Regions from separate parts of the Bacillus sp. FSL K6-6540 genome, predicted to be linked through region 2. Evidence: a T-box and tRNA genes for the amino acid it is inferred to sense, from the RefSeq annotation. Region 2 holds a T-box; the other regions hold tRNA genes.
What was found. The T-box of region 2 lies ahead of thrS (threonine--tRNA ligase). A T-box ahead of a tRNA ligase gene usually reads a tRNA of that ligase, here a tRNA-Thr.
Positions count from the first base shown of each region.

Region 1: it encodes a tRNA-Thr, which carries the amino acid that the T-box ahead of thrS (threonine--tRNA ligase) is inferred to sense. The anticodon was not compared.
Region 3: it encodes a tRNA-Thr, which carries the amino acid that the T-box ahead of thrS (threonine--tRNA ligase) is inferred to sense. The anticodon was not compared.

Region 1 covers NZ_JBBOXH010000001.1:161,708-165,669, reverse strand. Annotated here, with positions in the region: gene MHH82_RS00785 (ABC transporter ATP-binding protein) at 1-225, opposite strand, end outside; gene MHH82_RS00780 (PucR family transcriptional regulator) at 334-1,548, opposite strand; tRNA gene MHH82_RS00775 (tRNA-Lys) at 1,701-1,773, opposite strand; tRNA gene MHH82_RS00770 (tRNA-Tyr) at 1,781-1,866, opposite strand; tRNA gene MHH82_RS00765 (tRNA-Phe) at 1,879-1,951, opposite strand; tRNA gene MHH82_RS00760 (tRNA-Asp) at 2,158-2,234, opposite strand; tRNA gene MHH82_RS00755 (tRNA-Thr) at 2,248-2,323, opposite strand; tRNA gene MHH82_RS00750 (tRNA-Val) at 2,348-2,423, opposite strand; tRNA gene MHH82_RS00745 (tRNA-Met) at 2,433-2,509, opposite strand; tRNA gene MHH82_RS00740 (tRNA-Ser) at 2,542-2,633, opposite strand; rRNA gene MHH82_RS00735 (23S ribosomal RNA) at 2,714-3,962, opposite strand, start outside.
Region 2 covers NZ_JBBOXH010000002.1:510,146-514,107, reverse strand. Annotated here, with positions in the region: gene MHH82_RS35025 (YwgA family protein) at 1-112, shown strand, start outside; gene MHH82_RS35020 (Rrf2 family transcriptional regulator) at 224-694, shown strand; gene MHH82_RS35015 (MFS transporter) at 694-2,103, shown strand; T-box leader at 2,150-2,378, shown strand; T-box leader at 2,412-2,633, shown strand; gene thrS (threonine--tRNA ligase) at 2,687-3,962, shown strand, end outside.
Region 3 covers NZ_JBBOXH010000002.1:1,021,713-1,025,674, forward strand. Annotated here, with positions in the region: rRNA gene MHH82_RS37705 (23S ribosomal RNA) at 1-2,168, shown strand, start outside; rRNA gene rrf (5S ribosomal RNA) at 2,224-2,339, shown strand; tRNA gene MHH82_RS37715 (tRNA-Asn) at 2,385-2,459, shown strand; tRNA gene MHH82_RS37720 (tRNA-Thr) at 2,462-2,534, shown strand; tRNA gene MHH82_RS37725 (tRNA-Gly) at 2,595-2,669, shown strand; tRNA gene MHH82_RS37730 (tRNA-Arg) at 2,701-2,777, shown strand; tRNA gene MHH82_RS37735 (tRNA-Pro) at 2,805-2,881, shown strand; tRNA gene MHH82_RS37740 (tRNA-Ala) at 2,890-2,965, shown strand; rRNA gene MHH82_RS37745 (16S ribosomal RNA) at 3,138-3,962, shown strand, end outside.

The sequences.
Region 1 (3,962 bases), on a different contig from region 2:
TTTAGGTGCTACATCGTTAACAACGCGGTCGCCAATGTAAAGTTTACCCTCGGAAATTTCCTCAAGACCTGCGATCATACGAAGTGTCGTAGACTTACCGCAACCGGAAGGACCTACCAATACCAAGAATTCTTTATCTTTAATATCCAAATTAACGTCAATTACAGTTGCTTTATCCGCACCTGCATACTTTTTGTAAATATGCTCTAAGCGTACACCAGCCATGTGCATTTGCCCCCTCATATGAATGTTATGAAATCGAATACAATTAATTTATAATCTTATATTACCCCATAGGCACCTGACTTGCTATACACAATCTGCACAAAAAACCTATTTCCTTTTCGTCACTTTATACAATAGAAGCGTTATTTTCACCAATACCGCGTCACTGAAGCTGCGAACGTCAAGCCCCGTCTCCTGTTTGATCTTATCCAGTCGGTACAGCAGCGTATTTCGGTGAATATACAGGTGTTTGGCCGTCTCGCTCACATTGCAGTCCAATTCAAAAAAAGACTCCAGCGTCGATAAAGTCTCACTGTCCTCGAATAAGTCGGTATGTCCGGCAGCGTACTCCCGCAGGAATTGATTCCGTTGATACTCAGGAATGCTGTAGACCAGACGTTCCAGATGAAGACCGGTCGACAGATGAATATGCTCCTTGACCTGAAAAGTACGCCCGATGGTCATGGTCTCTCGCAGCATGCCAACCGTCTGCGGCAAAGCATGAAGCGCATTGACTGCCGGGATCGCCGAAATATGAAAATCGCCCACCCATTCCGTTGAAATGAGCTCGTACAGCCCCATACAGAATAAGGACAGCAAATCCTGATCGGCTTCCGAGGATGCTTCCTCTTTATCATCCGTCGTTATGCCGCCCAACAGCTCTTGATTGGCAAGGATAATCCATTCCTTATCCAGCAGCGGCACAAGAACGATATCCCCGTCAAAATAACTGCGCAACAACCGCAGCAGCGCTTTATAACTTGGCGTGGGAGCATGCTCGCTCTCATGAATGAGTAGAAAGGGGACCATTTCCTCCGTCAAGCTTGTCCGAATCAGCATCTCATCCGGTAGTTCAGCAAGCAGCTCGCCGGCTTGAAGGCGCTCTTTCAACCAACCGCCCAACTGCTGGGCGCGCCGTTCTTCTTCAACCTTGGCTGCATTCTTTGACATCGCGCCTGAAGGCGCTTCCTGAAGGTTCGCCAATAAAAGAGCGACAAGCCCAATCTCCGACTCCGTCAAAGCATTGGAATCCGCCACGAGGACTCGGCTCAGATCCTGTTGATTAACGGGAAACCAAATCTCACCAAGCTCCTTATGCACATAAGCACCATCAACCATTCGTGTTGTGTTTGAGCTTACTTTTTCTCCATGGCGATTTGAACTTGCAGCACTTTCTTCTCGACCTAATCGGTCACCGTATCGCGAAGTGATCGCCATCGATTCCGTGAGCCATAGCGATTCCTGCTCATTCAATGTTTTTAAGCCGAGTGAGGTACCCAAGGTCTGCTCCAGTTTCTGAACGATATGCTCCATCTCCACCATTGATGACTCCACCACTTTATCGTTTTTTCTTATTTTATCATATCATCCTGCACAAACGACAATTCCTTCTCTTTAAGTCCGTGTGCCTTGGGAAATAGTTCAGTAAACACAACACAAAAAGAGCCGTCAACAACGTTGACGACCCTTTCGGATGAGCCATGAAGGACTCGAACCTTCGACACCCTGATTAAAAGTCAGGTGCTCTACCAACTGAGCTAATGGCTCTTATTACTGGTGGAGGATGATGGATTCGAACCACCGAACTCGGACGAGAACAGATTTACAGTCTGCTGCGTTTGGCCACTTCGCTAATCCTCCAAAATATAAAGGTGGCTCGGGACGGAATCGAACCGCCGACACGAGGATTTTCAGTCCTCTGCTCTACCGACTGAGCTACCGAGCCAAACATGAATAACATTAAAATAAAGTGCGGAGTGCAACACTTCCCACTTTAATCTGTGGAAAACCGACCATTTTTATTCCTTAAGAGTAATAATGGCGGAACTGACGGGATACTCTCTCTTCGTTCGAGACTGCGAAGTCTGTGCTAACGAGGATATGCTCCGACGAACCCGGTTATGGATTCTCATCCCTGAAGCTTGTAAATAATGGCGGAACTGACGGGATTCGAACCCGCGATCTCCTGCGTGACAGGCAGGCATGTTAGGCCTCTACACCACAGTTCCGCATTATTAAAGATGGTGCCGGCGAGAGGACTTGAACCCCCAACCTACTGATTACAAGTCAGTTGCTCTACCAATTGAGCTACACCGGCATGGTAAGGTAATAAAAATATACATGGTGGGGGCTGAGGGGATCGAACCCCCGACCCTCTGCTTGTAAGGCAGATGCTCTCCCAGCTGAGCTAAGCCTCCAGGTATGTATGGTAGCGGCGGAGGGGATCGAACCCCCGACCTCACGGGTATGAACCGTACGCTCTAGCCAGCTGAGCTACACCGCCATATAAACCTTATTGCATCCAAGTTATTCAAATGGCGGAGAGAGAGGGATTCGAACCCTCGCACCGCTTACGCAGTCTAACCCCTTAGCAGAGGGTCCCCTTATAGCCACTTGGGTATCTCTCCATCATAACTTGTATGCAGTTACAGAGATTGATTCCCTGAAAACTAGATACGAAACGAATTTGCAGCACATTGAAATATATTTGGATAAGCCCTCGACCGATTAGTATTGGTCAGCTCCATGCATTGCTGCACTTCCACCTCCAACCTATCTACCTCGTCGTCTTCAAGGGGTCTTACTAATTGGGAAATCTCATCTTGAGGGGGGCTTCACGCTTAGATGCTTTCAGCGCTTATCCCGTCCGTACGTAGCTACCCAGCCATGCTCCTGGCGGAACAACTGGTGCACCAGCGGTACGTCCATCCCGGTCCTCTCGTACTAAGGACAGCTCCTCTCAAATTTCCTACGCCCACGACAGATAGGGACCGAACTGTCTCACGACGTTCTGAACCCAGCTCGCGTACCGCTTTAATGGGCGAACAGCCCAACCCTTGGGACCTACTTCAGCCCCAGGATGCGATGAGCCGACATCGAGGTGCCAAACCTCCCCGTCGATGTGGACTCTTGGGGGAGATAAGCCTGTTATCCCCAGGGTAGCTTTTATCCGTTGAGCGATGGCCCTTCCATGCGGTACCACCGGATCACTAAGCCCGACTTTCGTCCCTGCTCGACTTGTAGGTCTCGCAGTCAAGCTCCCTTATGCCTTTGCACTCTTCGAATGATTTCCAACCATTCTGAGGGAACCTTGGGGCGCCTCCGTTACTCTTTAGGAGGCGACCGCCCCAGTCAAACTGCCCGCCTGACACTGTCCCCGTACCGGATCACGGTACCAGGTTAGAACCTAGATACGATCAGGGTGGTATCCCAACGTCGCCTCCACACAAGCTGGCGCTCATGCTTCTTAGGCTCCCACCTATCCTGTACAGATCGTACCCAAATCCAATATCAAGCTGCAGTAAAGCTCCATGGGGTCTTTCCGTCTTGTCGCGGGTAACCTGCATCTTCACAGGTATTAAAATTTCACCGGATCTCTCGTTGAGACAGCGCCCAAGTCGTTACGCCATTCGTGCGGGTCAGAATTTACCTGACAAGGAATTTCGCTACCTTAGGACCGTTATAGTTACGGCCGCCGTTTACTGGGGCTTCGGTTCACAGCTTCGGGTTTAACCCCTAACCGCTCCCCTTAACCTTCCAGCACCGGGCAGGCGTCAGCCCGTATACTTCGCCTTACGGCTTCGCACAGACCTGTGTTTTTGCTAAACAGTCGCTTGGGCCTTTTCACTGCGGCCCCCTCGGGCTATTCACCCTACCGAGGCACCCCTTCTCCCGAAGTTACGGGGTCATTTTGCCGAGTTCCTTAACGAGAGTTCTTCCGCGCGCCTTAGAATTCT
Region 2 (3,962 bases):
GGATGAGGAAAAGAAAGAAAAAGTCTTTACCATCAAAAGCAAGCAAAAATATACAAATGAAGAATATGACGAAGCGCTTCAATACATAGAGGAACTGAAGCAGATTTGTTAACCATACCAAGCAAAAGAAATGAATCGTTTCTTTTGCTTTTTTTATTGACAAAAGCTGCTAAGAGATTCATTATGGATAATAGTTATCCATAATGAATCAGGAGTGAATAGGATGAAAATGAAATCAGGAATGGAGCAGGCGGTTTCTGTGCTGCTGTTACTGTCAAGGCTGCCTGTACAGGCTTCTTTGACGTCAGAGGCTATAAGCCAGCGATTGCGCGTGTCTCCGTCTTACTTGAAGAAGCTGATGAGAACATTAGTTCAAGCCGGTTTGGCAGAATCCTTACCAGGGACGAAGGGCGGTTTTACCCTGACGAAGCCTTTGGCTGACATTACGCTTTATGATGTTTATCAAGCGGTCGAAGGCAGAGGTTCGATGTATCAGGGGAAAGGCCTGCTGCAATCTGTATTTGAGGGTGAAAGTCACTGTGTGCTGGAGACAGTCATGGGGGAAATCGAGGATAAATGGTCCAATCTCATGAAAGAAGAATCCTTGCAGCATGTCATGGACAGAGTCGGGGAATTGTATGATCTTGAAAAAATAGATGATTGGGTAATCAAGCAAGTGAAAGGGCAATTGTAATGAAAAATAGCGGGTCTATACAAGAATCAACATCATCAACAGGCATATCCGTGCTGATCGTGCTTGCACTTGGTTTCCTCATGGCAACTCTTGATGTGACCGTTGTGAATGTGGCGATGGCTGATATGAAAAACACTCTTTCAATGTCACTTTCAGGTGTAACGTGGGTTGTGGACGGGTACATTCTTACTTTTGCGTCGCTTCTGCTGGCGGGCGGAGCCTTGGCTGACCGTTTCGGCTCGAAGACGATCTATATCTTGGGTCTAGCTGTTTTTGTTCTCGCCTCTTGTCTATGCGCTGCATCCTTTAATGGGCAGATGCTGATTGTCGGACGTCTCATACAGGGAATTGGGGCAGCATTGTTTATGCCAAGCTCACTCAGCCTTTTGGCTGCCTCTTACCCTGATGAGCGGGTACGGGCGAGAATGTTTGGGCTGTGGGCCGCGCTTGTTTCCGCCGCTTCAGGCCTTGGGCCCTTTATCGGGGGCGTGCTGGTAGAGTTGGCGGGCTGGCAGAGTATTTTTCTAATCAATGTGCCAATAGGGGCTGCTGCGCTCATTTCAGCTTACCGAATCCTCAGCCGCGTTCCGGGAAAAAGCAGCCGCGTGAACATCATCGGGCATCTGCTTGGCATGATGGCTCTCGGGTTTCTTTCCTATGCTTTGATACAGGGGCCTTCAGCGGGCTGGCGCTCGCCAGTGATTCTTGCAGCATTTACTGCAGCGATTTTGGCATTTGTGCTGTTTTTGCTGCGGGAAATTTCTGCAAAAGCACCCATCCTGCCGGCGTCCTTATACAAAAACGGCCGCTTCTCAGCTGCCCAATTTATCGGGTTTTTGCTGAATTTCGCCCTTTTTGGAGGCATGTTTATGCTCAGCCTTTTTTTGCAGGAAGCAGGAGGCGCAAGTTCCTTTATGGCTGGAGTGGAGCTGCTGCCGATGATGGCGGTCTTCGTGATCGGCAATCTGCTGTTTGCCCGTCTGGCGAATCGGTTTGAAGCCGGTCAGCTTATGTTTGTATCAATGGCGGTCAGCTGTATCATTGCATTGCTGTTGTTTGTGCTGATTTCTCCGGATTTTCCTTATTGGCAGCTGGCGGTGTTGATGTCTGTTATGAACCTCTGTACCGGTATTACAGTTCCTGCCATGACAACTGTGATCATGCAGGCTGCCGGGCAAAGACATACGAATATCGCCGGTGCGGCGTTAAATGCAAACCGGCAAATCGGAGCCTTGGTCGGCGTAGCGATAACCGGGGTGATCATTCATCTGTCCGCCACTTGGTATGCTGGTGCCGGGTTTACGTTTTTGATGATGGGAGCGGCATACAGCCTCGCTGCATTGCTTGTATGGCTGTTTCTGGCTGCCCATAACGGGACTGCCGCGTCAGAAAAAAATGTAAATCACTGATTGCGCTTTGTGGGAATATATAGTAAGATATAAAAAATTATTGAAACAACAGGCACTGATAAGGACACGAGATGCTTTTTACGGTTTCCAGAGAGGGAAGGACAGCTGAGATCTTCCTAACGCAGGGAAAGCAGCTTACCGCCTTTGAGCCGTATCGGGGAAAACAAGTATCTGATACCGTCATGCTGCGTTACAGCATCTTTAAGCCGATCACCATGTGTAATTGATCGGGAATTTGGGTGGAACCACGGATGATCAACACATTCGTCCCTTTTAGAGGGATGGGTGTGTTTTTTTATTTGAATTGAATACATGCGAAGAAAAGGACATGAATGATAGTTACGGTTTTCAGAGAGGGAAGGAAAGGTGAGAGCTTCCCAGCTTAGGAATATCATTTACCACCTTGGAGCAGCATTGGGGAACTGAAGTAACCAATGCCGTCTATGCTGCGTTACAGCACCGAGCCGACAACATAGTATTTGTCGGGAACTTGGGTGGAACCACGGGTTAATCACACACTCGTCCCTATCTGCGGGACGGGTGTGTTTTTTTATATATAACAATGAATAAGGAGTGTTCTAAAATGAGTAAACATGTACACATTCAGCTTCCGGACGGACAGATCCAGGAATATCCGAAAGGCATCACAATCAAAGAAGCGGCTGGTTCTATCAGTTCCAGTCTGCAAAAGAAAGCGGCCGCAGGTCAGGTCAACGGCAAGCTTGTTGATCTCAGTTTCAAGCTGGAGGAGGATGCTGAGCTTTCGATTGTCACACTCGATTCACAAGAAGGCTTGCAGGTGCTTCGCCACACAACAGCGCACGTGCTGGCCCAAGCAGTAAAACGGCTGTACGGCGAAGTGTCATTGGGGGTAGGGCCTGTGATTTTAGACGGCTTCTACTATGACATGAAGCTGGGGAAAAGCTTGGCATCAGGAGACTTAGAGGCCATCGAAAAAGAAATGAAAAACATAATAAATGAGAACCTTGAAATCAAACGTATAGAGGTTTCTTACGAAGAAGCTGAAGAGCTGTTTGCACAAAAAGACGAGCGGCTCAAGCTTGAGATTTTAAAGGATATTCCGCGCGGGGAGGATATCACACTGTACCAGCAAGGGGAATTCGTTGACCTGTGCCGAGGGCCGCATCTTCCTTCTACAGGGATGATCAAGGCGTTCAAACTGACAAGAGTATCAGGCGCTTATTGGCGCGGAGACAGCAAAAATGAAGTCCTGCAGCGGGTGTACGGGGTTGCCTTTCAAAAGAAAAAAGATTTGGATGCGCACCTGCATATGCTGGAAGAAGCGGCAAAACGAGACCATCGCAAGCTCGGCAAACAGTTAGGGCTGTTTATGTTTTCTGAAGAAGCGCCGGGGATGCCGTTTTATTTGCCGAAAGGGCAGATTGTCCGTAATGAGCTGGAGCGCTTCTCGCGTGAGCTGCAAACAAATGCCGGCTACGATGAGGTGCGTACGCCGTTTATGATGAATCAGCGGTTATGGGAGCAGTCAGGCCATTGGGACCATTATCGCGACAATATGTACTTTTCAGAAGTGGATGATACAAGATTCGCAATGAAGCCGATGAATTGCCCCGGCCACATGCTCATTTTTAAAAACAGCCTGTATTCTTATCGGGATCTGCCAATTCGCATGGCGGAATTCGGACAGGTGCACCGCCATGAATACAGCGGCGCTTTAAACGGAATGCTTCGCGTTCGGACGTTCTGTCAGGATGACGCCCATATTTTCGTTCGGGAGGATCAGATTGAGAGTGAGATCAAAGAAGCGATTCGGCTGATTGATGAGGTATATCGGACATTTGGTTTCGTGTATTCTGTTGAGCTTTCGACTCGCCCGG
Region 3 (3,962 bases), 510 kb from region 2:
TAACACTGAATGGAGGCCCGAACCCACGCACGTTGAAAAGTGCGGGGATGAGGTGTGGGTAGGGGTGAAATGCCAATCGAACCTGGAGATAGCTGGTTCTCTCCGAAATAGCTTTAGGGCTAGCCTCAAGGTAAGAGTCTTGGAGGTAGAGCACTGATTGGACTAGGGGCCCCTACCGGGTTACCGAATTCAGTCAAACTCCGAATGCCAATGACTTATCCTTGGGAGTCAGACTGCGAGTGATAAGATCCGTAGTCGAAAGGGAAACAGCCCAGACCGCCAGCTAAGGTCCCAAAGTATACGTTAAGTGGAAAAGGATGTGGAGTTGCTTAGACAACCAGGATGTTGGCTTAGAAGCGACCACCATTTAAAGAGTGCGTAATAGCTCACTGGTCGAGTGACTCTGCGCCGAAAATGTACCGGGGCTAAACGTATCACCGAAGCTGCGGACTGTTCTTCGAACAGTGGTAGGAGAGCGTTCTAAGGGCTGTGAAGCCAGACCGGAAGGACTGGTGGAGCGCTTAGAAGTGAGAATGCCGGTATGAGTAGCGAAAGAGGGGTGAGAATCCCCTCCACCGAATGCCTAAGGTTTCCTGAGGAAGGCTCGTCCGCTCAGGGTTAGTCGGGACCTAAGCCGAGGCCGAAAGGCGTAGGCGATGGACAACAGGTTGATATTCCTGTACCACCTCCTCACCATTTGAGCAATGGGGGGACGCAGGAGGATAGGGTAAGCGCGGTATTGGATATCCGCGTCCAAGCAGTTAGGCTGGGAAATAGGCAAATCCGTTTCCCATAAGGCTGAGCTGTGATGGCGAGCGAAATATAGTAGCGAAGTTCCTGATTCCACACTGCCAAGAAAAGCCTCTAGCGAGGTGAGAGGTGCCCGTACCGCAAACCGACACAGGTAGGCGAGGAGAGAATCCTAAGGTGATCGAGAGAACTCTCGTTAAGGAACTCGGCAAAATGACCCCGTAACTTCGGGAGAAGGGGTGCTCTGTTAGGGTGCAAGCCCGAGAGAGCCGCAGTGAATAGGCCCAGGCGACTGTTTAGCAAAAACACAGGTCTCTGCGAAGCCGTAAGGCGAAGTATAGGGGCTGACGCCTGCCCGGTGCTGGAAGGTTAAGAGGAGCGCTTAGCGTAAGCGAAGGTGCGAATTGAAGCCCCAGTAAACGGCGGCCGTAACTATAACGGTCCTAAGGTAGCGAAATTCCTTGTCGGGTAAGTTCCGACCCGCACGAAAGGCGCAACGATCTGGGCACTGTCTCAACGAGAGACTCGGTGAAATTATAGTACCTGTGAAGATGCAGGTTACCCGCGACAGGACGGAAAGACCCCGTGGAGCTTTACTGCGGCCCTGATATTGAATGTTGGTACAGCTTGTACAGGATAGGTAGGAGCCTTGGAAACCGGAGCGCCAGCTTCGGTGGAGGCATCGGTGGGATACTACCCTGGCTGTATTGACCTTCTAACCCGCCGCCCTTATCGGGCGGGGAGACAGTGTCAGGTGGGCAGTTTGACTGGGGCGGTCGCCTCCTAAAAGGTAACGGAGGCGCCCAAAGGTTCCCTCAGAATGGTTGGAAATCATTCGCAGAGTGTAAAGGCACAAGGGAGCTTGACTGCGAGACCTACAAGTCGAGCAGGGACGAAAGTCGGGCTTAGTGATCCGGTGGTTCCGCATGGAAGGGCCATCGCTCAACGGATAAAAGCTACCCCGGGGATAACAGGCTTATCTCCCCCAAGAGTCCACATCGACGGGGAGGTTTGGCACCTCGATGTCGGCTCATCGCATCCTGGGGCTGTAGTCGGTCCCAAGGGTTGGGCTGTTCGCCCATTAAAGCGGTACGCGAGCTGGGTTCAGAACGTCGTGAGACAGTTCGGTCCCTATCCGTCGCGGGCGCAGGAAATTTGAGAGGAGCTGTCCTTAGTACGAGAGGACCGGGATGGACGCACCGCTGGTGTACCAGTTGTTCTGCCAAGGGCATCGCTGGGTAGCTATGTGCGGACGGGATAAGTGCTGAAAGCATCTAAGCATGAAGCCCCCTCAAGATGAGATTTCCCATTCCGCAAGGAAGTAAGATCCCTGAAAGATGATCAGGTTGATAGGTCTGAGGTGGAAGTGTGGCGACACATGGAGCTGACAGATACTAATCGATCGAGGACTTAACCATATTTTTGAATGATGTCACATCTGTTATCTAGTTTTGAGAGAACACTCTCAATTTGTTTGGTGGCGATAGCGAAGAGGTCACACCCGTTCCCATACCGAACACGGAAGTTAAGCTCTTCAGCGCCGATGGTAGTCGGGGGTTTCCCCCTGTGAGAGTAGGACGCCGCCAAGCAGATTTATTAATTCTACCATGTTTGTTTATGAAGCTTTATATTATTCCGCAGTAGCTCAGTGGTAGAGCTATCGGCTGTTAACCGATCGGTCGTAGGTTCGAATCCTACCTGCGGAGCCATTGCTTCCATAGCTCAGCAGGTAGAGCACTTCCATGGTAAGGAAGAGGTCAGCGGTTCGAGCCCGCTTGGAAGCTTTATTAAATGTATTATTACCAAGGTTTCTCATAAGGAGAAAGCTTTTTTTATTGCGATATGCGGAAGTAGTTCAGTGGTAGAACACCACCTTGCCAAGGTGGGGGTCGCGGGTTCGAATCCCGTCTTCCGCTCCATTTATCCCAACGGGATATTGTAAATTAAATTGCGCCCGTAGCTCAATTGGATAGAGCGTTTGACTACGGATCAAAAGGTTAGGGGTTCGACTCCTCTCGGGCGCGCCATATCTTTTAATAGAATAGATAGGAAATCGGGAAGTAGCTCAGCTTGGTAGAGCACATGGTTTGGGACCATGGGGTCGCAGGTTCGAATCCTGTCTTCCCGACCATTTTTTATGGGGCCTTAGCTCAGCTGGGAGAGCGCCTGCTTTGCACGCAGGAGGTCAGCGGTTCGATCCCGCTAGGCTCCACCAAAAGTTTTTTTAAAAAAGTTGTTGACTTTGAAGAAGTGACGTTGTATACTAATAAAGTTGCTTTAACAAAGCGGACAAACAAATGATCTTTGAAAACTAAACAAGACAAAACGTACCTGTTAATTCAGTTTTTAAAAATCGTACAGCGATGTGCGTAGTCAGTCAAACTACTTTATCGGAGAGTTTGATCCTGGCTCAGGACGAACGCTGGCGGCGTGCCTAATACATGCAAGTCGAGCGGACAGATGGGAGCTTGCTCCCTGATGTTAGCGGCGGACGGGTGAGTAACACGTGGGTAACCTGCCTGTAAGACTGGGATAACTCCGGGAAACCGGGGCTAATACCGGATGGTTGTTTGAACCGCATGGTTCAAACATAAAAGGTGGCTTCGGCTACCACTTACAGATGGACCCGCGGCGCATTAGCTAGTTGGTGAGGTAACGGCTCACCAAGGCGACGATGCGTAGCCGACCTGAGAGGGTGATCGGCCACACTGGGACTGAGACACGGCCCAGACTCCTACGGGAGGCGGCAGTAGGGAATCTTCCGCAATGGACGAAAGTCTGACGGAGCAACGCCGCGTGAGTGATGAAGGTTTTCGGATCGTAAAGCTCTGTTGTTAGGGAAGAACAAGTACCGTTCGAATAGGGCGGTACCTTGACGGTACCTAACCAGAAAGCCACGGCTAACTACGTGCCAGCACCGCGGTAATACGTAGGTGGCAAGCGTTGTCCGGAATTATTGGGCGTAAAGGGCTCGCAGGCGGTTTCTTAAGTCTGATGTGAAAGCCCCCGGCTCAACCGGGGAGGGTCATTGGAAACTGGGGAACTTGAGTGCAGAAGAGGAGAGTGGAATTCCACGTGTAGCGGTGAAATGCGTAGAGATGTGGAGGAACACCAGTGGCGAAGGCGACTCTCTGGTCTGTAACTGACGCTGAGGAGCGAAAGCGTGGGGAGCGAACAGGATTAGATACCCTGGTAGTCCACGCCGTAAACGA